DNA from 2 places in the Paradesulfitobacterium aromaticivorans genome. Region 1 is predicted to be linked to the other one. Evidence: predicted binding sites of a transcription regulator. Region 1 holds the regulator's gene; the other holds the start of a gene.
The links. Region 1 encodes LexA, which represses DNA repair genes until DNA is damaged. Its sites were predicted from a motif close to CNAACANNTGTTNG; they were not measured.

Region 1 (10,302 bases):
AGCAGAATTAAGCTTGCTGCCAAAAGATTGATTACGTTCACGGATTATGTTTGTGATTTCGGCAACTTCCTTTGGCGGAATGCCGAGGCACATTAATAACTCCTGATCAAGCTGCCAGTAACCCTTGTGTGCTTTAGCGAGATCATGTTCGTGAATGTATACCGGGGCACGGGTAAGTTCATGCAGTTTGTCCGCAAGTCCGGAGTGGTCACCATGGCCGTGGGTTAAAATAATTTGCTCGATTGCGTGGAGGTTGATCCCTTCTTGACTCATAGATTCTTCTAAGAAAGGAAGAGCATCTGCAGTGACAGGTCCTGCATCTATGAGCGTATATGGCTTAACCTTTATGAGGTAAATGTTTACGGGTCCTACGGGCAAGCCTGTAGGTACTTGTATCATTCTTACCGGCAACAATTCAATGCCCCCTAAACTACATATTTGTTCGACAATAGAAGTCGATTCTATTGAATATTTTCTAGGCTATTTTCTATGTATTTGTTATAATAGGCCCGGAATTCATACCGAAAATACAAATATTATTTTAACAAGAGACGGGAAAAGGTGAAAGGGGTATAACTAAACAAAATGTTCAATGTTATGTGGGATTTATTCGTTGCCTTTAGTAGAGCCAGCAACTTAGGATTCGGCGGAGGCCCGGCAGTTATTCCTCTGATTCAGGAAGAAACTGTAGAACGCTATAGTTGGCTTACAAACGAGGAGTTTACTGATGCTTTAGCAGTTAGTAATGCTTTGCCAGGCCCGATTGCTACTAAGATGTCTGCGTACATAGGGTACAAAGTAGCGGGTTGGCCCGGGGTTGTAGCCGGAATGCTGGGCACAGTTGTGCCTACAGCCTTGGCGGTAATTCTTTTAAGTGGAATCATTATGAAGTATGCCGATGCTCCCTGGCTTAAAGGCATGCTTAAAGCTGTTCGCCCTGTTGTTGTCATCTTAGTTGCACAAACTGCCTGGGACATGGGGCTTAAATCCTTTCCCACCCTGAGCACCTGGGTCATAGCAGCAGTGGCTATATTAGCCCTGCATTTATTCAAGATTCATCCCGCTATTATAATTGTGGCGGCCATGATTTTTGGGTTAGTCTCTTTTAGATAGAATATTGACTTTAAGGTGATTCCTATTAGGGCTTGCTTCTTGAATCGCCTTTCTTTTGATTTCGGGATTGGATTTTGCATAAATATTATGTAAAGCTTTACATAATATTTATTATAGGACTCAAAGGATCTAACAATGTTTCTAATCTTCGAAATTACCTGGCGCTTCATTATCTCTATGAACGTTAAACGCTCTTCCAAGATACAAGGTTTTCCAATACTTTTCATTACTTCACCTCTATTTTTGCTTGATACCACAGGGCGAAAATGGATACCCGGGCAGACTTAATCACATCAAGGGAAAAATCCTTGGCTATCAATAAGGGATGTTGGATCACCTGTTGACTGTTCTAAGGCAGCTGTAGGCCTAAGTTTAGCCCAGGCTTGATCAAACAAGTCAACTGCATCGGCGTAGCGTTCTTGGCTGCCTAATAGTACTAAAAGTAAGTCTCCGTCCGAACCCGTTGTGTAGCTGACAAGGCATTGGCCGGCTTCCTCAGTGGTGCCGGTTTTAAGTCCTTGGTTGCCTGGATAAGTTGCAAGTAATTTATTGGTATTGTGAATAATAGTGCTATGTCTCCGACCGTTACTGTCAGTCCATGTTACTTGAGAGTCCTTCATTATTACATATCTCATAAGTTGTCCATTTTCAATAAATACTAATGCAATTTTGCTCAAATCGCTGGCAGTCGTATAATGGTTCGGTTCTGATAAGCCGTGTGGGTTTACAAAATTAGAATTTTGGCAACCAATAGTAAGGGCATATTCATTCATAGCCCGTACAAAGTCAGGTAAAGAGCCTTTGGCACCCACCGCGAGGGCTGCAGCCGCATCATTAGCGCTCATGAGGTACATTGCTGTCAGTAAATCCTGTACGGAAATTTTGGCCCCAGGTGTCAGTCCCAGGCGGGAACCCTCTACATTTACTTCGTCTCCCACTTCGATCATGTCGCTCTCAGACAGGTAGTTCAATGCCACTAAGCCAGTTAATAATTTAGTAGTACTGGCTGGGGCTTTTCTTTCAGTTTCATTATCTGAAAGCAATATTTCCTTGCTCTTAACTTCCTGGAGAATGTAACTCTTAATCAGATGAGTACCAGGTAAATCTTCCTGTTTGATCTCAGCTTTGATCTCAGCAGTGCTAATTTCATGTGGAGGCAGCCACATGAACCCAAATGTGATGATTATAAGAAGAGGGATTAGGAAAGCCTTACTTTTATGCTTTTGCAAAACCGGATTTTCCTTCCTTGCATTTGTTCAAAGGTTACGAAAGAAATGTATTATATACTAAACCTATTATAGCTAAGATTTTTTTAAGGGACAAGTTTGCGGAAAATATTCGATCTGGTGCATGCAAGAGAAGTCACATCACATTCTAGATAAAATTATGACATATTCAAGAAAAATTTTGCCAAACTGCCAGGAATGGATATGGATTTACCCATTCTTCATTAGGGAGTTGAATGCCGAAATGCAAGTGATCTGGAGTGGTAAGGGCATCACCGGTATGCCCCATTGTTCCGACAAACTCCCCCTTCCCTATTCTTTGACCTAGTACCAGGACTGGGTTGATCTCTTTAAGATGAGCGTAATAATAATAGTTACCATCATCTCCGCGAATACCAACTCTTTCCCCACCTAATCTGTTCCACCCGAGTTTTTCGATGCTGCCAGAACTCACACTTACAATCCGTGTTCCCTCTTGGCCAAATAAGTCAGTTCCTTCATGCTGCCGTTTTCCTCCCTCACGGTCTGCCCCAAAACTATCTTGATACCAGGTCTTCCCTTGCACAGGAAATAGGTATTTATTAGGGAGGTAATAAGGATAACTTAAGAGATAATTTCTCCTTTGCGTGATGGTTTTACGAGTATCCCGCTTCAGGTTACCCCAGTCCAAGTCAGCAAAACGCTTGTGATTTCTGATTTGGACTATTAAGTGGTTTGCCTGAGTTTCAGGCAGTGAGGATTTTACAGCTAATAAATCGGCCCAGCTATCAGGCGTAATCCCTTTTCCTTCCTCAATACAACTTAAAACCAGCTTAGGCTGAATTGTGGTTAAGTATGGGTAAAGATCTGGTGGTACATCTTGTGAATGATGAATGAGTGACCAAAGTGATAAGCTCACTAAAAATATTAGAATAATTTTAAGAGCCCAATAATTTTCGGGTGGACGCGGAAATCTGAACCAGCTGAAAAACATTTTAGGCATTACCATTCCCCCTTAGTTTTAACCTATGGGAGAATGGGTAAGAGAATTACTCCAATTTACCTATAAGCCAGCTGAGACGTAAGTATGGGAATGTAAATAACTTGACCGGGATAGATGACCCCATTGGCCAGGGAATTATATTTTTTGATCATGAGAATAACTGTTCGGGTGTCTTGATTAAGGCCCGAACCCTGGGCCAGTTTCCAGAGAGTGTCTCCTGTTTTCACAACTACAGGTTGATATACAAGTTCAGGACCACCACTCTTGGAAAAAGGATTAACTGCAATCAAAACTGTTAAGATTGTGCTTAAAGTTAATAGAGCAAATATAAGGCTTACAATCATTTTTTTAGCTTGCTTATGTCTGCGTCTGCTCCGCTTATTGCTCATTATTCTTTTCCTCCGCCTTTTAGATTCAGGTACCTCGAACAAGTGTTCCTGATATTTAGTATAAATAGAACTAATGTTTCTGTCAACTATTTACCCGAACATTTGTTTGCGTTTTTTTTGATTAAATGGTAAAATATCCGTGGAACCAATTTTGGAGGTGTTGGTGTGTGTATTCTGATCTTAGACAGCGCCAAATAGCTATTTTAGATTTTATTAAGAAAGAAATAAGACAGAAAGGGTATCCTCCTTCTGTGCGTGAGATTGGTGACGCTGTCGGCTTAATGTCAAGTTCTACCGTACACGGTCACCTACAGACTTTGGAAGAAAAAGGTTATATTAGACGCGATCCTACCAAACCGCGGGCAATCGAAATACTGGATTCATTCAGTGATGCGGTAAATGACAAAAGAGTTACTCATATCCCCATTGTTGGGAAAGTCACGGCAGGCCAACCTATTTTAGCAGTTGAAAATATTGAGGATACTTTTCCCCTTCCTAAAGATGTTGTTCATGATGATACCGTATTTATGCTTAAGGTCCAGGGGGACAGTATGATTGAAGCTGGTATTCTGGACGGAGATTTTATTGTGGTACGGCAACAGCAGGTCGCGCGCAACGGCGAGATTGTAGTGGCTTTAATCGAAGATGAAGCTACAGTTAAGAGGTTTTTCAAAGAGAAAAACCTTATTCGTCTTCAACCTGAGAATTCAACCATGGAACCGATTTATTCCCAGGATGTGCGGATACTCGGTAAGGTTATCGGAGTCTTTCGCATGATACACTGATCATGATACACTGATATTGAATAATAAAAAAGCGGAGCTATTGTCTTCTGACTACAGGCTCCGCTTTTTGCTTGGCAGATTTTATCACTTGTTGGTCATTACACCCTTTTCCTGATACCTCTCTAAAGCCAGCTTAAGCAAACGGTCAATAAGATCGGAATAGACCAGGCCTGATGCCTCCCAAAGTTTGGGATACATTGAGATACTTGTGAACCCGGGCATGGTGTTAATTTCATTAACAATTACTTTATTATCTGGCGTGAGAAAGAAGTCAACCCTGCTGAGACCAGCAGCTTCGACCGCCCTAAATGCTTTGATCGCATTTTCCTGTAAAATACTTATAACAGAATCATCCAGTCTGGCTGGTATTATCAAGCGTGATCCGGTATCATGGTACTTAGCGTCATAATCATAAAACTCTTTAGCAGGCAGGATTTCCCCAGGCAAGGAAGCAGCGGGATAGTCATTGCCGAGAACGCTTACCTCAATTTCCCGACCGTTAATATGTTCTTCAACTACTAGTTTGCGGTCATAACTGGCAGCGATATGCAAAGCTTCGCTTAACTCAGCTCGGTTATGTGCTTTGGTGATTCCTACGCTGGAACCGAGATTGGCCGGCTTTACAAAACAGGGATACCCCAAGCCTTTTTCAATATCTTCCAGGCAGTCTGCGGAAGAGTTTTGCCACTCCGAACGCAAAAAAGTAAGGTGCTTGGCAAGCGGCAACCCCGCTTCCCTGAAAGCAGCCTTCATGCGGTCCTTATCCATGCCCAAAGCAGAGCCCAGGACACCTGATCCCACATATGCAATATTAGACATTTCCAGCAAACCTTGAAGAGTGCCGTCTTCCCCGTGGGGACCATGGAGCACAGGGAAAATTACATCAAAACGTCCGCCCTCAGGCAGAAGGGTACCATCGAGGGAGATGAAACGCGGGTTTGTAGGGTCATGTACTAGGGTTACAAGAGGGGCATCCTCTTTATGTTTCGTAAAATTCTCAGGCACTACTCCCCAATACCACTGTCCTTCTTTAGAAATACCGATTGTTTCAACATTATACCTATTGGGGTTAATGGCCTGAAGAACGGATCTAGCAGACTGCAGGGATACCTCATGTTCTCCTGACTGGCCACCAAATAGAATGATTACCTTCAATTTCACGTTGTCCATTATTACCACCTACTCCTCTCGCCATACAACTATCCAAAGGAAACCAGCAAATCTGGCACTAAAGTTGATCATAATTCTTTAAAATATATGCGTTAAGACAATTTGTGTGAAAAATAAGTGGAAAAAGGCGCTCCTCCCTAGCGGGCAAGAGCACCGAAATGTCCAAGGGGCCAGTAACGGAAAAGAGCCTTGCCGGTAACATTCTTAATGGGCAAAAAGCCCCATGCGCGCGAGTCGGCACTGTGGTTGCGGTTGTCTCCCATAACTATTAGAGATCCTTCAGGCACAACGATCGGGCCATAATCTTCCTCGGGAGGCTCAAGTAGATAGGGTTCATACAATTGCTGTCCGTTTACGTAAGTAAGGTGACTGCGTATTTCCACTTTATCCCCTGGCAGCCCAATCACTCGCTTGATAAAATCCTCGGTTGCATGAGCATCTGCCGGGGGATGAAAAACTACGATATCTCCGCTCTTGATCTGATCAAAATGCTTAAAGATAAATTTGTCTACAATTATGCGGTCCTGCAACTGAATCGTTGGGAGCATTGAGCCGGTGGGAATCACGCGAGCTTCAACGACATACGTACGCAGAATCCAAGACAAGGCAAAAGCAACGATAAGTATTTGCACGAGCTCAAAAATAAAGCGTCCGGTGCCTTTTTCCGATTCTCCCATGCTGTCACCTCATTTTATTATTCTCTAAACTATCAAACCAGTTAATTTTACCACCATTTTCAAAGGATATAAAGAAGATAAAGGGGTTGTTAATCTGATCAGGTTCAAGCTTGGTAAAGACAATTAAGAAATGCTTAACTAATCAGCCCTTGTTCCCATAACCTAAGTGCAGCCAGGATATTGCCCAATTTTACATAGGTATGGGATATTCCACCTTGTTGATATACGATATACGGTTCACGCAAGGGCCCATCAGCCGAAAATTCACTGGTAGACCCCTGAATAAAGGTGCCGCCAGCCATAATAACCTCATCTTCATACCCTGGCATTGAAGCAGGGATCGGTCTTACGTGAGCATCTATGGGCGAGCCTTGCTGTAATCCTTCGCAGAAGGCCAGCATGCGCTCACGTGAGCCTAATTTTATTGCTTGAATAAGGTCAGTGCGCAACATCTCCGGGGTAGGATTAACTTCAAATCCAAGAGTTTGCCAGAAGGCTGCTGCAAATACTGCTCCTTTTAAGGATTCAAGTACGGTAAGGGGGCTAAAAAACGATCCTTGGTAAAACAAACGCTGCCATTCTAGGGTTGAGCCCACCTCAGACCCGATTCCCGGTGCGGTTAAGCGTTGCGCAGCCAGTTCAACCAGTTCGCTCTTCCCTGCTACATATCCCCCGCTCGGAGCTAAGCTTCCTCCGAGGTTTTTAATCAGGGAGCCGGCCATTAAATCTGCGCCCACGTTTCCGGGTTCCCTTTTTTCAACTAGCTCACCGTAGCAGTTATCCACAAATACCAGTACTTGCGGAAAATTAGCTTTAACAAATTGGATTAGGTCTTCAATTTGAGTGATTGCCACAGAGTTGCGCCAGGAATAACCGCGTGAACGTTGCACAAGCACAAGGCGGGTTTCCGCAGCCATATTCTCCTTAATAAGTTCATATTGAATGTTGCCCTTATGATCCAGGGGCACTGAGCCATAACTAACCCCAAAGTCCTTAAGACTTCCTTGCCCACTACCCCTGAGTCCTATCACTTCTTCAAGAGTGTCATAGGGATTGCCCGTAACTGAAAGCACATGATCCCCAGGCCTTAGAACCCCGAACAGAGCACTGGCAATAGCATGCGTGCCTGATACAAACTGCCCCCTAACCAAGGCCTTCTCTGTGCCTAAGATTCTGGCAAATACCCTATCCAAAACTTCCCGTCCGCTGTCATCGAGACCATAACCGGTAGTTCCGTGCAAATGATATGTAGTAACTCTTTCTTCTTGAAAAGCGCCTAAAACCTTGGCATGATTGGCAAAAGATATATCCTGAAGCCTGGTTTCCTGTTCAGCTAATAATACCTCCGCTTCGCGGAGTGCGTGGGCGAGAACTGGTGGCAGATCAGAACGGGAAAACACAAGCTTGTCCCTCCTTAAACTCATTATGTGAATAAAAAGTTTTTAGATGTCATCAATTGTTAAATCGCCTGGTACAATTTGCATAAGCTCATCACGTGAGCTTGAAGGCTTTTGATACAGCCTTACGGCTTGTTTACGAATAGAGCGTTCAACTAAATTACGCACAAGGCGGGCATTACCGGCATATGGATGGCTATGGAGGAGCATCTGAATAAGATGGCGCAACGTTTCATGGGCTTCAGGCACTAACACATACTGCCTTTTTTCCAGCATGGATTCTGCGATGGCTAGGAGTTCTTCCAAACTATAGTCAGGGAAATCAATGTGAATCGGGAAACGCGAACGTAGTCCAGGATTAGTTTGTAAAAACCATTCCATTTCATGGCGGTATCCGGCCAGAATTAAGATCAAATTATCTTTATTATCCTCCATAGCTTTGACCAGGGCGTCAATTGCTTCTTTGCCAAAGTCTTTTTCCCCACCGCGCGCCAGGGAATAGGCCTCATCAATAAAGAGAACCCCCCCCAATGCTTTTTTGACTTGTTCCCTGGTCTTTTGTGCCGTATGTCCGATGTATTCTCCTACTAGATCTGCCCGCTCGCATTCAATAACATGCCCTTTTTGTAAGGTACCGAGTTCTTTGAATAACCTACCCACAATGCGGGCTACCGTAGTCTTGCCGGTCCCTGGGTTGCCGCGAAAAATCATATGCAGGACCAAGGAATCAGCTGTAAGCTTTTCGCGGGTTCTTCTTTTTTGAATTTCAACATAGGCCTGTAATTCCCGAATTAATTTCTTGACATTAGACAAGCCTACCAGTGCATCAAGTTCGCCGATGATTTCAGTCACCTTATCTTTATCGGCAACAGCAGCGGAACTCTTCCGGACTTTCCCCTGTTCTAAAATATCCGGTTTAAGGCTCGCGCTTGCTTGCTCTGCCCGTACGGGAGAGTGAATAACCGGACGCAGGTTATTTTCAGAGTGAAAAGTTATGCGAATTGGCATGGAAGCCAGGCACCTCCTGTCCTTTACTACTATACGCTGACAGGAATAAAAGGTGTCCTGGAAATCACAGTCATTTCTCTAAACTCTCTAAAAATCTTACTGGCTGGCTTTGCTTTTTGCATAACGGACGCGGGCTTGACGGTCTAAATATCTTTTGCGCAGACGGATGCTTTTGGGGGTTATCTCTGCCAATTCATCGTCCTCAATATATTCAAGGGCTTGTTCCAGAGAGAAGACTCTGGGTTTGTCCAGCTTCAGAGCTTCTTCCGAATTGCTTGAACGCATATTCGTCACATGCTTTTTCTTAGCTACATTCACTTCGATATCTTGCTCACGGTTGTTTTCACCTACGATCATACCCTCATAAACCTTAATCCCGGGTTCAATGAATATTGTCCCTCGTTCTTGAGCTGCATTAAGGCCGTAGGTCGTGGTTTCCCCGTCCTCAAAAGCAATCAGCACTCCGCGCTGACGCCCGGAGATTTCCCCCATATAAGGCTCATACCCGTTAAAAACGTGGCTCATTATCCCTTCCCCCCGGGTTTCTGTTAAAAATTCCCCGCGAAAGCCGATCAGCCCACGGGCAGGAATCTTAAACTCTAAGCGGATTTGAGTCTGGGAGAGGTTAGTCATGTTAACTAATTCGGCTTTTCTTTGCCCTAACAGTTCCATCACTTTCCCCATCGCATTTTCCGGGATGTCACAAATCAGGAGCTCAATGGGCTCACACTTCTTCCCTTCAATACTCTTATAAATAACCTCCGGTTTTGATACTTGAAGTTCATACCCTTCCCGGCGCATGTTTTCAATAAGAATGGAAAGATGTAATTCCCCCCGACCGGAAACCCGGAAAACATCAGCCGAATCTGTATCTTCTACCCGCAGGCTGACGTTGGTCTCAACTTCCTTGAACAGGCGTTCCCGGAGTTTGCGCGAAGTTACAAACTCTCCCTCTTGACCGGCAAAAGGGCTGTTGTTGACCATAAAGTTCATGGTCAAAGTAGGTTCATCAACTTCAATGTGCGGTAAAGCTTCCGGATTGAGGGCAGACGCAACTGTTTCCCCAATGTTGGCGCTGCTAAGTCCGGTAAGAGCGACAATTTCCCCTGCCGGAGCTTCCGCCACTTCTTGGCGGTTCAATCCTTCAAAGAGCAACACTTTGCCTACCCGGGCTTTTTCAAAACTCTCATCACGTTTGATGATGGCAATATTTTCTCCTTGACTGATTCTTCCGCGCACCAGGCGACCGATCACAATTTTCCCCACATAGTCATCATAATCCAAGGTAGTGATTAACATCTGCAGGGGGGCGTCCGGGTCAGCCTGGGGAGCGGGGATATGCTCCATGATTACAGCAAACAAGGGCTCCAAGCTCTCCTCCAAAGACTCTGGCTTAAGGCTTGCTTTCCCTTGACGGGCAGACGCATAAACCACCGGAAAATTTATCTGCTGGTCATCTGCTCCCAGTTCAATAAATAAATCCAGTACTTCATCCAGAACATCCTCCGGACGGGCATCCGGGCGGTCAATCTTATTTATGACCACAATGGGGACA
Region 2 (10,302 bases), 240 kb from region 1:
ACATGTCCAGCCGAGGCATAATAAAAGACCCCACGAGTGAGGTCTAGCCATTATGTATACGTTCAATTTGACTAACTAAATAATTAAAATCCAGTTCATACATACGCCCAATAAAGTCTTCATTCCTTATCACAGCTCGCAATTGTCGTCTTGTCAGGTGGATTAATCTTAGGCCCTGCACCCATGAAGGTTTCGGCAATCCAGACTTACGCCAGTTAAGAATTGGTATTTTAAATTGGTCAAAGTATTTTGGCGGATCGTCTGGCGGTACCGATGTAGTTGCCACTAGCAACAACAAATCTTGTTCATCTTCGTCCACTATAATCGTCGGTCTAACTTTGGATTCACCGGGAAGATCCTGATATCCAACATCAAGCCAAAAAATCTCGCCTACAGCAAACTCGTACATCGTTGATTTATTATTCCCCTTCAACAATGTAACGATGATCCTTGTTATCTTTGTCAAATAATAACTTCTTATCCTTGATTTCTGTTGGTCGAACCGTTATTTCCTGAATCTTTTTGGGGGTCAAGGATAATTTCTTATAGCCTTGTTCTTTGGCAACAGCGCTCAGATCTTCCCCCTCCTTAATCTTTATATCTTCATCCTTGTCCATATCATACCACCTTCTAAACATTCCTTCAATGAGTAGTATGCCCATAATTACCCACTTAGAAGATGCATAAATGAACTGGAATTGAGTTCCTGATGTTGCGATTACTGCTTGCTGAGAAACTCAATACTACTAGACCAGCCCTAGTTATTCTAGTGCATTTTCTTTTTACGTGAAAATCCTGCCCAACAAAATGCCCAACAGATTCTCAAAAACGTTCTAAACAACGTCTTGATATTTTTTAACGTTGCATATCGCGCAACATCCCCCTCTTAAATTAAGGCTTTTAGAATCGACATTTCCCTAGATCCGACTTTTTTATTGCGATACTCATCGTTCCCGGATTCAGGTTCTAGTGCTCGCAAGGGCATGGAGGTTCAAGTCCTCTCGACCGCACCATAAGCTGATTAACGTGATTTCCGTAAGGGAGTCGCGTTTTTTGCTTTACCTACATTTTGAATAAAAACCACCTGCAGGTCTGTATCTCAAACTTTAGCTCAAAAGGCTTTAACTGTCCACCTATTTCGCTCTGGCAACGATAAATTTTCATTCTGTTTCCTGCCAGCTTTTCTTCAGTAATATGACACACCTGTTCTACTTTAATAACCTCTCCATCAACGCGGAATCGAATGGGCCGGGGCAGCCCATCGCAATTAAACCAGGCTATCATTTCGATGGGCTTCATTATTATTTTCATCGAAATCACCTCACAACAGGCTTGTCATCATCGGGTATTCTTCATTTTCCATCACTCCGCCAGTTAGAGCGTGAAGGCCGGAGCGGAGAAATGACGAGCGGTAAATTGTCTGCGAACCATACTTGGCCCGGATGGCATCTACCGCCCGATCCAGCTTGCGCTGCTTTTCGTAGCTTTTCGCAAACAGAGAGGTTTGCACAAAATCGTTTTGGCATAGCTCTGTGACCCGGAGTCCCATATGTCTTAAGGGATGGCTTTGCCACATCTCGTTAAAAAGCCCGCAGGCAATTTCCCATATCTCTTCCGTGCAATCCGTAGGGTTCCAGAGCTTACGCTGATGAGAGCAGTCATAAAACTCGTTGGTTCGGCAGCTTACCGAAACCACTCTTCCCAGCACCTCAGCCTGCCGCAGACGGGTGCTTACCGTTTCGGCCAGGGATAAAAGCACGAGATGAGCGGTTTCCTTATCCTCTAAGTCGAAGGGAATCGTAGTGGAGTTTCCCATGCCTTTAATTTCGATAGCATCGTTTGGATGAACCGGGGAGTAGTCGATCCCGTTAGCATAGTTCCAAATGAGCACGCCATGACTCTTGAGAAACGGCTTCAACCACTCGAGATTGAAATTGGCCAGCTCGCCAATTGTTTGTATCCCTCTGGAACGCAGCTTCTTTGAAGTCGCCCGGCCTACCATAAACAACTCTTCAATCGGAAGCGGCCACATCTTCAGAGGGATTTCCTCCGGAAAGATTGTATGCACCCTATCCGGCTTTTTTAGCTCAGAAGCCATTTTGGCCAGAAGCTTATTCACGGAAATACCGACATTAACGGTGAAGCCCAGTTCCTTTTTAATTCTGTCTTTCATTGCATACGCCGTAGCCACCGGATTATCTGAAATAAGCCCCATGCCGGAGAAGTCCATAAAGCACTCATCTACGGAAAACCGCTGAACCAACGGGCTGTATTCCCGCAGGATCGCCACCATGGCGTCGCTGCATTGTCTATACAGCCTATAGTTTGGAGAAATAACAATAAGTCCGGGACACTTCATTTTGGCGGAAAACAGGGTCTCACCCGTTTCAATTTTGTACTTTTTAGCCGGGATAGATTTTGCCAGCACAATGCCATGCCGTGAAGCGGGATCGCCGCCAACTACCGACGGAACGGTTCTAAGATCAAGCGGATCACCCTGCTGAAGCCTATATACGGCTTCCCATGAAAGATAGGCCGAATTGGCGTCAACATGAAATATATACCGCTGTGCATTCATTTCTTTTCACCACCGGAATTAGTATGCTTCAATTCTATCAGAACATACGTTCTATGTAAATGGAACATATTGTCGTTTACGTTTGTGCAAATTCATTAGCAACTCGTCACCCCTGTCTAGTATTGTACATAAATTGGACCAGGAGGTGATTTTGTGTATACTTCAGACTATCATGTTCACTCTTATGGAACCCGCACATCCTGCGTCAACGGGCATGTCCACTGCATGGAAGGTGTTACAGGAAATACGGTTCCGTACGGAAGCTCACATGTCCATTACTACCGTGGCGTTACTACCTTTGATTATGGCCATGTTCACTGCTACTCCGGGGTAACCGGACCGGCAATCTATCTACCTGGAGGCGGCCATACCCATTCTTATTGTGGTACTACTACTTTCGATGATCGCCATGCGCACTTATATCAAGGGCAAACATCCAAGGCAGAATTTGCACATCTATTTAATAAAGCCTATAACTAAAAAACCCGGCCTAGCGCCGGGTAACTCCTTATATTCGAACCTGACTCTCTATTCCATTAAACATTTGTTTTCTTCTCCAGCACCGACTTAGGATTAGCGATTCAATGCGTTATTGGTCGGGGCTATCTGGATCACCGGTTGACTCTGATGACCCGCCTGCCGGTCTTGTTTAATAACGACCAAGGTCGCCGCACAGGCAAAGTAAACATTGAGAATGGTTAACACCGGGTCAATCAACGGATTGATGGCCAGCAATAGAATAATCGCAGCCCCAGCCGGTAAATTCAGAGGGGTCAGCACGATGGAAATCATAGACAGAGCGACCACAGCGGGGGCCCCTGCTCCGGCCAAGGCTGCCAGAATGGAACCGCCAAAAATCAGGAGCAATTGCTGGATGCCTATGGGATAGTGATATAACTGCAGCATAAACAAACTGCCGACGCTAAACACCAGCACCATGCTATAACGGCAAATGACAATACTTAACGGTACAATGAGGTTAACCATATCCTGTGACAGCCGGAAACGCTCCCGCAAAGTATCCAGTACAGTTGGCATTGCAGCAAAGCTATTGCTCGTGCCAAAGGCAATCACAATGGGATCGCGCAAGGCACTTAAAACGGAAAAAAAGTTTTTCTTAGCCACAAATGATATTATCAAAGTACCCACTAATACTAAAAATATGACAGACAAATAGATGAGCATGACAAATTTAGTCATCGCCAGGACAACACCCAATCCGGAGAGGGCAATTTCCGCGGCAATCACACAGAACAAACCAAACGGCAGCAGGTACATAGCCATCGCGATCGCTTTTGTAAATGCCTTAAAGGCGACTTCTGTCAAATTGAGAAATTGAATACGCTCTCCAGATGGGACTAAACCCACTGTAATTCCGAAAACAATCGCAAAGAAAAGCACTTGCAGAGTTTTGCCGTCACTGAGGGCTGTAAAAACATTAGCAGGTATCAGCATGTTTAAAAAACCAGTCAAATTCTGCGTCTGCGGTGCGGTTTGCACGGTCTGGGAACTCTGACTTTGATCTTCGCCATTCATCAGCACATTGCCAAGCGCATTGCGCGTGGTCTGATTCAACCCCTGACCGGGATTACCCGTTATGCCGGCGACCAGCCCTACCAAGGATGTCAAGGCCAGACCAAACACAAACACGATGACAATTCTTTTTAGATACGCGGCAGCTTCCCGGGAGGATAAAAGTCGTCCGACGCTGGTTATGACTGCAGTTCCCATAATCGGTATCACCATCATACTCAGAAAAGACAGATAGAGTTGCCCGAACGCACCTAAGGCTAGCGCAGTGTTTTTAGCAAATAATCCGGTGCCTGCCCCAGCCAGGATTGAGCCCAAAAGTACCCAGGGATTACGCAGCCAGTCTTTGAAACGGGCCTTTAGCACGGCTGTCATCTCAGTTACCTCCTTGGTACCTTTTTACCATCTGATCTATCTCCATTTTTCCTTGCATCTGATCGAGATAGAGGTTTAGCCACTGCAGGAGATGTCCGTTATCCGGAGCTACGGCAATGGCAATGGGGTCCCGGCGGTCCGTGAGCACAAACAGTTGTAGGTTGATCGCGGCATCCGGATGCTTGTGCAGGTAACTCTTCAATTCGTTATCATCGTAATATGCCGCTAAAACCTCCCCTTGATTCGCCGCTTGCATGATCCCGTCCGCCCCGTCGACTTGGATAATCCCGGCATCCGGAAACGTCTGCCGGGCATAATCGACGTAGGAAGTTGCGGTGCGCACCGCTATATTATCCGTGGTGCCAAGGATCAGCTGTAAAGGATCTTTGTCCGGATGCTGGGACTGCAAGGCGGCCAATTTCAGGCGGTTGACCAGGAGGGCTTGCTGAAAAACCACATAAGGACAGGTAAAACTAACGCGCTGAGCCCGGTTTAAGGTTACGCTCAATTTGGAAACGGCAACATCCGCTTGACCGGCAGCCACTTGATCGATCACCCCGTCAAATGAATCTGACGAACGGAGAAACTCTGCTTTTACACCGAGCCAGCGAGCAATATCGGTCGCTAGACTGACATCAATTCCCGTCAATCGACCCGTTTGGTCTTTGTAAAAAAATGGAGGACGGTCTTCTCTGTACAAGGCGACGATCAGTTTCCCCCGCGTCTTGATTGCGGCAATATCCGGAGTTAATGGCACGGAACCCTGATATTGAGCCACGGCAAGATTGGTGGCGTCCTCAGCATCATTCACGGAAACCGTATTAACCATTGCAGAGGTTGTGTCGACCGTGGTGGATTGAACTGTGCTTTCTTGTTTTTGGCAAGCGGTTACCATCAATAATAAGAGGACAACGCTAAATCCTAATAGCGTATTTCTGAAGTTTTTCCTCATTTTTTCCTTCCCCTTACGTTACTAAAAACCGTCCCGGCTTGCTACCAAAACATAGGGATCGGGTTGAGCTCATCTTCAGTATGGGGTCTTTGCAGCCAGCCCATCTTCACGGGCACGTCGTACAAACGGCCCGGGGCCAAACGCGCCCAAAAGTGTCTTAAGCCGGGTACTATGACCTTAACCACGGGCATGCCGATGTCCGGGCGGGTTTGGTCCAAGACCAGCATCTCCATACTCTGTTCCTCCACAATTCCCCGGCAATATTCAATGTCGATGAGTATATCCTGGTGAAAGGGCTGCCGATAGTCCGTGAGTTGTTTGACGGGTACTGTGGGATCCGGAGTCAGGTAAGGTTGGTTGACCAGGGTAGCCTCCTTCAGCCACTTTAGAGTAACTGCGTCCTCCAGTGGGGCCCGTCCGCTAATGGCCAAATCAAGAATGGAAAGAGACTGGTTCATTTCCGTTATAGCCCTAGACAAAGCGATTTTAGGATCAAGGTGCGTGCCAAAGCCAAATATTAGCTGGCTCCCCGTACCGCCGGTTCGGCAACTGACAGCTGCGAAAGTTGGAATGCCCAGGTCAGAGGTGAGGTCGATCGCCCATATCTTCCGCTCCATCCGGTTGTATTCTTCCTTAAGCTCCTTATAATAAGGCTCGCCGAAGCTTCCCATGTCCACTCCGGGACGTTGCAGCCGGTTGTACCACCACAGGCCAACAGCGTCACGCTCCACCAGCTCGAAAAATCCATGCAGCACGGCCTCCTCCAGGGTGTTGCCGGAGGCGTTGCCGTTAGAGTCGCCAAGGGCAAAGCGGGCGTAAGGATAATTAAAATAGCAGTACTCGGTAGGCAAGTAGCGAAAGCACCGGTGCGTCAGCGACCAGACCGGGGTCCAGTCAATCACGGCCTCCTCGTCAAAGGGTTTTGGCACATAATAGAAGTTTATCTCCTGGCGGTTGATTTCTTGGCGCTGCTCGTACTGGCGAGGGCTAAAGTGCTGGCAGGCGTCCAAGTGGATGGCTTCCTCACCAAGCTGGCGAAAGCTAGCCCGGCGCACGGGCTCGTCGCCCCGGAAAACCCCCGAGCTGCGCTCCAAGGCCTCGCATAGGGCGCTTGCTTTGGCTTGAGCGTCGGTCATACCTTTACCTGCGCTGTTGGAGCGCAGGCTGGCTTTTAGCTTTTTAAGGTTATAGCGACCATGGTACAGGGCCGTGTTTTCGCCGGCAAAGTAAAGGTGAACCTGGCTATCCTCCGGTCTCATGCGTGTGACTTGACTTACCAGACCGGTCAAAGGGTCGACCAGGTGGGCATATTTTTTATAAGTTTCGGCCGGTCGCAGCACCCGGTGACCGCCTTCAGCCACAAATGTTTTCAAGCAGCTCTTCAGTTGCAGGGGACGGGCTTCAACCAGGTTGGCATTCCCGCAGGACGGGCACTGGGGCAGGCGCTGGACGGGATGGGTTTGAATTGTAAACTTGCTGAAATCTAAAGTGATTAGGTTGTTAAACAGCACTGAGTTTTCCTTCCTAACAATCCACTTAACTAACTCCAAGGCAGCCAGGTTTAGGGCCGCCTGTTCCCCGGCGGGCATGCCCCCCCCGGCCGCGGGAATAACAGTCAGCCTTCCCTCCATCCTCTCCACCGCTTGCTCCACCTTGAGATTGGCCTTCATACGGGCGGCCAGGCACTCCCAACAGGCGGTTTTCCCCGGCTCAAACAGGGGACCCACCATGGCCTCCACGCCTGTGGGCTTTACGATTAGCCACGGGATGCCCTTCGCTTGGGATTCCCTGTTAAGACTGGCTAGCTCCTCGCTCAGATAATCATCAGTCAGCACTACCCACACGCTGCCCTCGGTAGCTACAGTCACACCCATTGATTCAAGAATGTTTGTATACGGGGCTGGGGACAGTCCGCCAAGAGTGCGAACCTCTACCTTTACCGCGGCTAGTTTTGCCCCAGCTTGAGCTGGAATGATTCCTAGCGCGCTCCAGAACGCTGCCTGTGCTGGCTCGAGGGAATCAGACTCCTCCGTGATGTACCCCTTCTTTTCCAGTTCGGTCAAGGCATCCCACACTGCGGATTCCGTGAGTACTCCATCAAGGGCCCTGACAATATCGTCAAGAGTATTTTTTCCATTCAGCAAAGGGGCCAAGGCGACATAGGTCTTGCCTTTGAGCACAAAGTGCTGTTGACTGGATAGTAAAAATACGGCCCTTTCCTCTGCTACTACATCCACCCGAAAATGATGTTTGAATCTTGGTCTTATCCAGAACATCAGCATACTACTCCTTTTTTCTATTGCCATCCCGTTTGGGAAGGCTGCCATGCACTGCACGCGAAAGATCCGGAGGAGGGGAAAATGCCCCCTCCCCCGGATCTAGGTCACTGTGGTCCAACCTCAATCGATGTCTAGATGACCGTGTATACAGAGAAGTCCTCCTGCCACTGAGTCCAAGGTCTCGTCGGAAAGTTCGTCACTTTGGGTGGGCAGGACAAGATAAAGCGTGTTGGCAGGTTGCTCGATCACCTTAACTTCCATGGCAGCAGGCAGCTTGGCGCCACCTTTCAGTTTGCCCATTTCTTTTTCCACGACCGCTTTAGGGTTGGCGAGCAGTTCCTGGCGGAAGCTCTCATCTTTGAGAGCCCTTGTGATCAGTCCATCATTGAACTCTTGCCAGCCGGGCAGTTTTGAATTTTGGTTACTCATTTTGTTTGCCTCCCTTTTATTTAATAAAATTTTTTTATTGAAAACGTATTTGTTAACAAACACGCATTTCACTTTTTTCTTTCTACTGGTTAATACGTCTTGGGCTTCACTTCATTACACACCCCAAAAAAATTTTTCATTCTAACGATGTAAGGACCGGGCATGCCCGCACTCCGGACAACGTTCCTCTTGGAAGCTGGAAGCAGCACGATTACAACCACATATGGCACAGCCGGCGGCTGACGGACCGGCAACTCCACCCACCACCTCGCTCAGATTGAGTTCATCCAACTCTTGGTCCGTTCCATTCCACCCCGGGTCCAGTTCTTCACCGAAGTTCCCACCCCTATCTGCAGCTGAGTCGGCATCTTCTCGGCTCATCTTAGCCAATAACTTGCTCAATAATTTCGCGCGCACTTGACTCTCCGGTTCAAAATCCGTTGTAAGGCATAGTTTTGCTGCTAGTAAGGCTGGTTCCAGTTGCCTGGGATAATTTTGCCTGAATGACTTTTTCCCTCTCCCCATCAGGACGTTAAGTTCCCGCTCAAACTGCTCAGCCCAGCTATGTTCATCCATGCTTTTCCCTCCACGGGGCCAAACGCTCGGCCAAACGGCGGGTGGCGCGATAGATAATTACGGCCACATTCGTTTCGTTCAATCCCGCTATGACAGCAATTTGTTTATTGCTCAAGCAGGCCCAGTACTTCAGACCGAGCAGGTCCTGTTCCCTTTGTGATAGACTTTTAATGGCCTCCAGCAACTCCGCCTGCGTTTCCCGTTCGATCACGCGGTCTGCGGGATCAGCTGTCGAACATCCGATCTCCCGGATGGCATCCAAATTGATAGAGGGATGCCTTTTTTGCTGGCGAAAGTAATCGGCAACAGTGTTCCGGACGATGCTCCACAGCCATCCCGCAAACTGGCCGAGTTCGGGATGGTAGGTAGACAGCTTGACCAGGACCCGTTCAAAAACCTTGCTGGTCAGGTCATCCGCAATGTCAGGCTTTTGCACCCGGCAGCGTATGTAATTATAGACGCGGCCAAAGTATAGGTTATACAAACGGGTGAAGGCCTCGGGATCGTTGCAGGCCTGTGCCACTAATTGTGGATCATCGACATTCTCCGTCCACAACGACAATTGCCGCACCTCCTATTCGTTAATACGTCCTAGGTCAATTTTCATTACACTTTAATGCGCCCCATCGAGGTAAACAAACGATTGGTTCTGTACTTGTTTCAAAACAACCAGATTGCCTTTTTCCTCTCCGGATTGGTCAAAACTATGCCGGCCGAGTACTCCGGACCAGTCGCGCAGAGCATGGAGCTGGGCAGCGATTTTCGCCGGCTCAGTAGATTCTGCCCTGCTGATCGCTGCAGCCAATAAATTAACGGCATCGTAGCCTGTGGCCGCCCATTGACCGGGTATGCTGCCGTATTTTGCCTGGTAAGCCTGTTCGAATTTGCTGACTTCCGGCCGACCGTCCTGTGGATTAAAGAACGACCCCACCACGGTTCCTTCCGCTGCCTGGCCGGCTGATTTGATCAGGTTGGGGGAATCTAGGGCATTGCCGGCTAAGAAAGGTACATTGATTCCCACCTGGCGGGCATCGGCCATAAACTGGCCGCCGTCCGGCAAAGAATTAGCCACAAATACCCCATCATAGTCCATAGCCTGCCATTTTTTAGCTAAGTCGGCCAACTGCTTAAGTTGTCCGTAATAGGAGATGCGATCGACAATCGTCAAGCCGGCTTCCGTGGCACTATCCTCAAAAGCGTTGGCTAAGCCACGGCCATAGGCATCCCCGGAATAGTAAATGGCTATCCGTTTATGCCCTTGCTGACGGGCGTAATCAGCCAGGCGGCGAGCTATTTCCGCATCACTGGGGATGCTCCGGAATACATATTGAAATCCTTGTTCAGTGAGTTCAGGTGCCGTTGATCCCGGAGTTAACATGACCAGACCGGCCTCCTCATAAATCGCAGAGGCCGGCAGGGAAACAAACGAATTACGGTCACCGATCACGGCGACTACGTTTTTATTTTCGGAGAAGGCCTGAGCCACTGCTTCCCCTTTGGTGACTGAACCTTCGTCATCCTGAGGCAGGATGCGCAAGTGGCGTCCAGCGATCCCACCGCTATTGTTAATCTCGCTGACGGCC

Region 2: ACYQ2N_RS19630 (Y-family DNA polymerase) is a predicted target of LexA. The motif match lies at 2,618-2,631, and genes of this name have one in related genera.

The regions. Positions count from the first base shown of each region.
Region 1 is NZ_BAAHYT010000011.1:820,079-830,380, forward strand. It holds gene ACYQ2N_RS20720 (MBL fold metallo-hydrolase) at 1-414, opposite strand, end outside; gene ACYQ2N_RS20725 (chromate transporter) at 586-1,113, shown strand; gene ACYQ2N_RS20730 (D-alanyl-D-alanine carboxypeptidase family protein) at 1,407-2,342, opposite strand; gene ACYQ2N_RS20735 (M23 family metallopeptidase) at 2,509-3,312, opposite strand; gene ACYQ2N_RS20740 (LysM peptidoglycan-binding domain-containing protein) at 3,378-3,710, opposite strand; gene lexA (transcriptional repressor LexA) at 3,878-4,495, shown strand; gene ACYQ2N_RS20750 (D-alanine--D-alanine ligase) at 4,580-5,665, opposite strand; gene lepB (signal peptidase I) at 5,803-6,342, opposite strand; gene ACYQ2N_RS20760 (methionine gamma-lyase family protein) at 6,477-7,742, opposite strand; gene ACYQ2N_RS20765 (AAA family ATPase) at 7,785-8,747, opposite strand; gene typA (translational GTPase TypA) at 8,844-10,302, opposite strand, start outside.
Region 2 is NZ_BAAHYT010000011.1:581,123-591,424, reverse strand. It holds gene ACYQ2N_RS19645 (hypothetical protein) at 44-409, opposite strand; gene ACYQ2N_RS19640 (hypothetical protein) at 420-617, opposite strand; gene ACYQ2N_RS19635 (hypothetical protein) at 1,063-1,311, opposite strand; gene ACYQ2N_RS19630 (Y-family DNA polymerase) at 1,322-2,578, opposite strand; gene ACYQ2N_RS19625 (YmaF family protein) at 2,732-3,058, shown strand; gene ACYQ2N_RS19620 (dicarboxylate/amino acid:cation symporter) at 3,152-4,483, opposite strand; gene ACYQ2N_RS19615 (substrate-binding periplasmic protein) at 4,485-5,435, opposite strand; gene ACYQ2N_RS19610 (TOMM precursor leader peptide-binding protein) at 5,477-7,711, opposite strand; gene ACYQ2N_RS19605 (NHLP leader peptide family RiPP precursor) at 7,835-8,143, opposite strand; gene ACYQ2N_RS19600 (hypothetical protein) at 8,285-8,719, opposite strand; gene ACYQ2N_RS19595 (sigma-70 family RNA polymerase sigma factor) at 8,712-9,281, opposite strand; gene ACYQ2N_RS19590 (ABC transporter substrate-binding protein) at 9,333-10,302, opposite strand, start outside.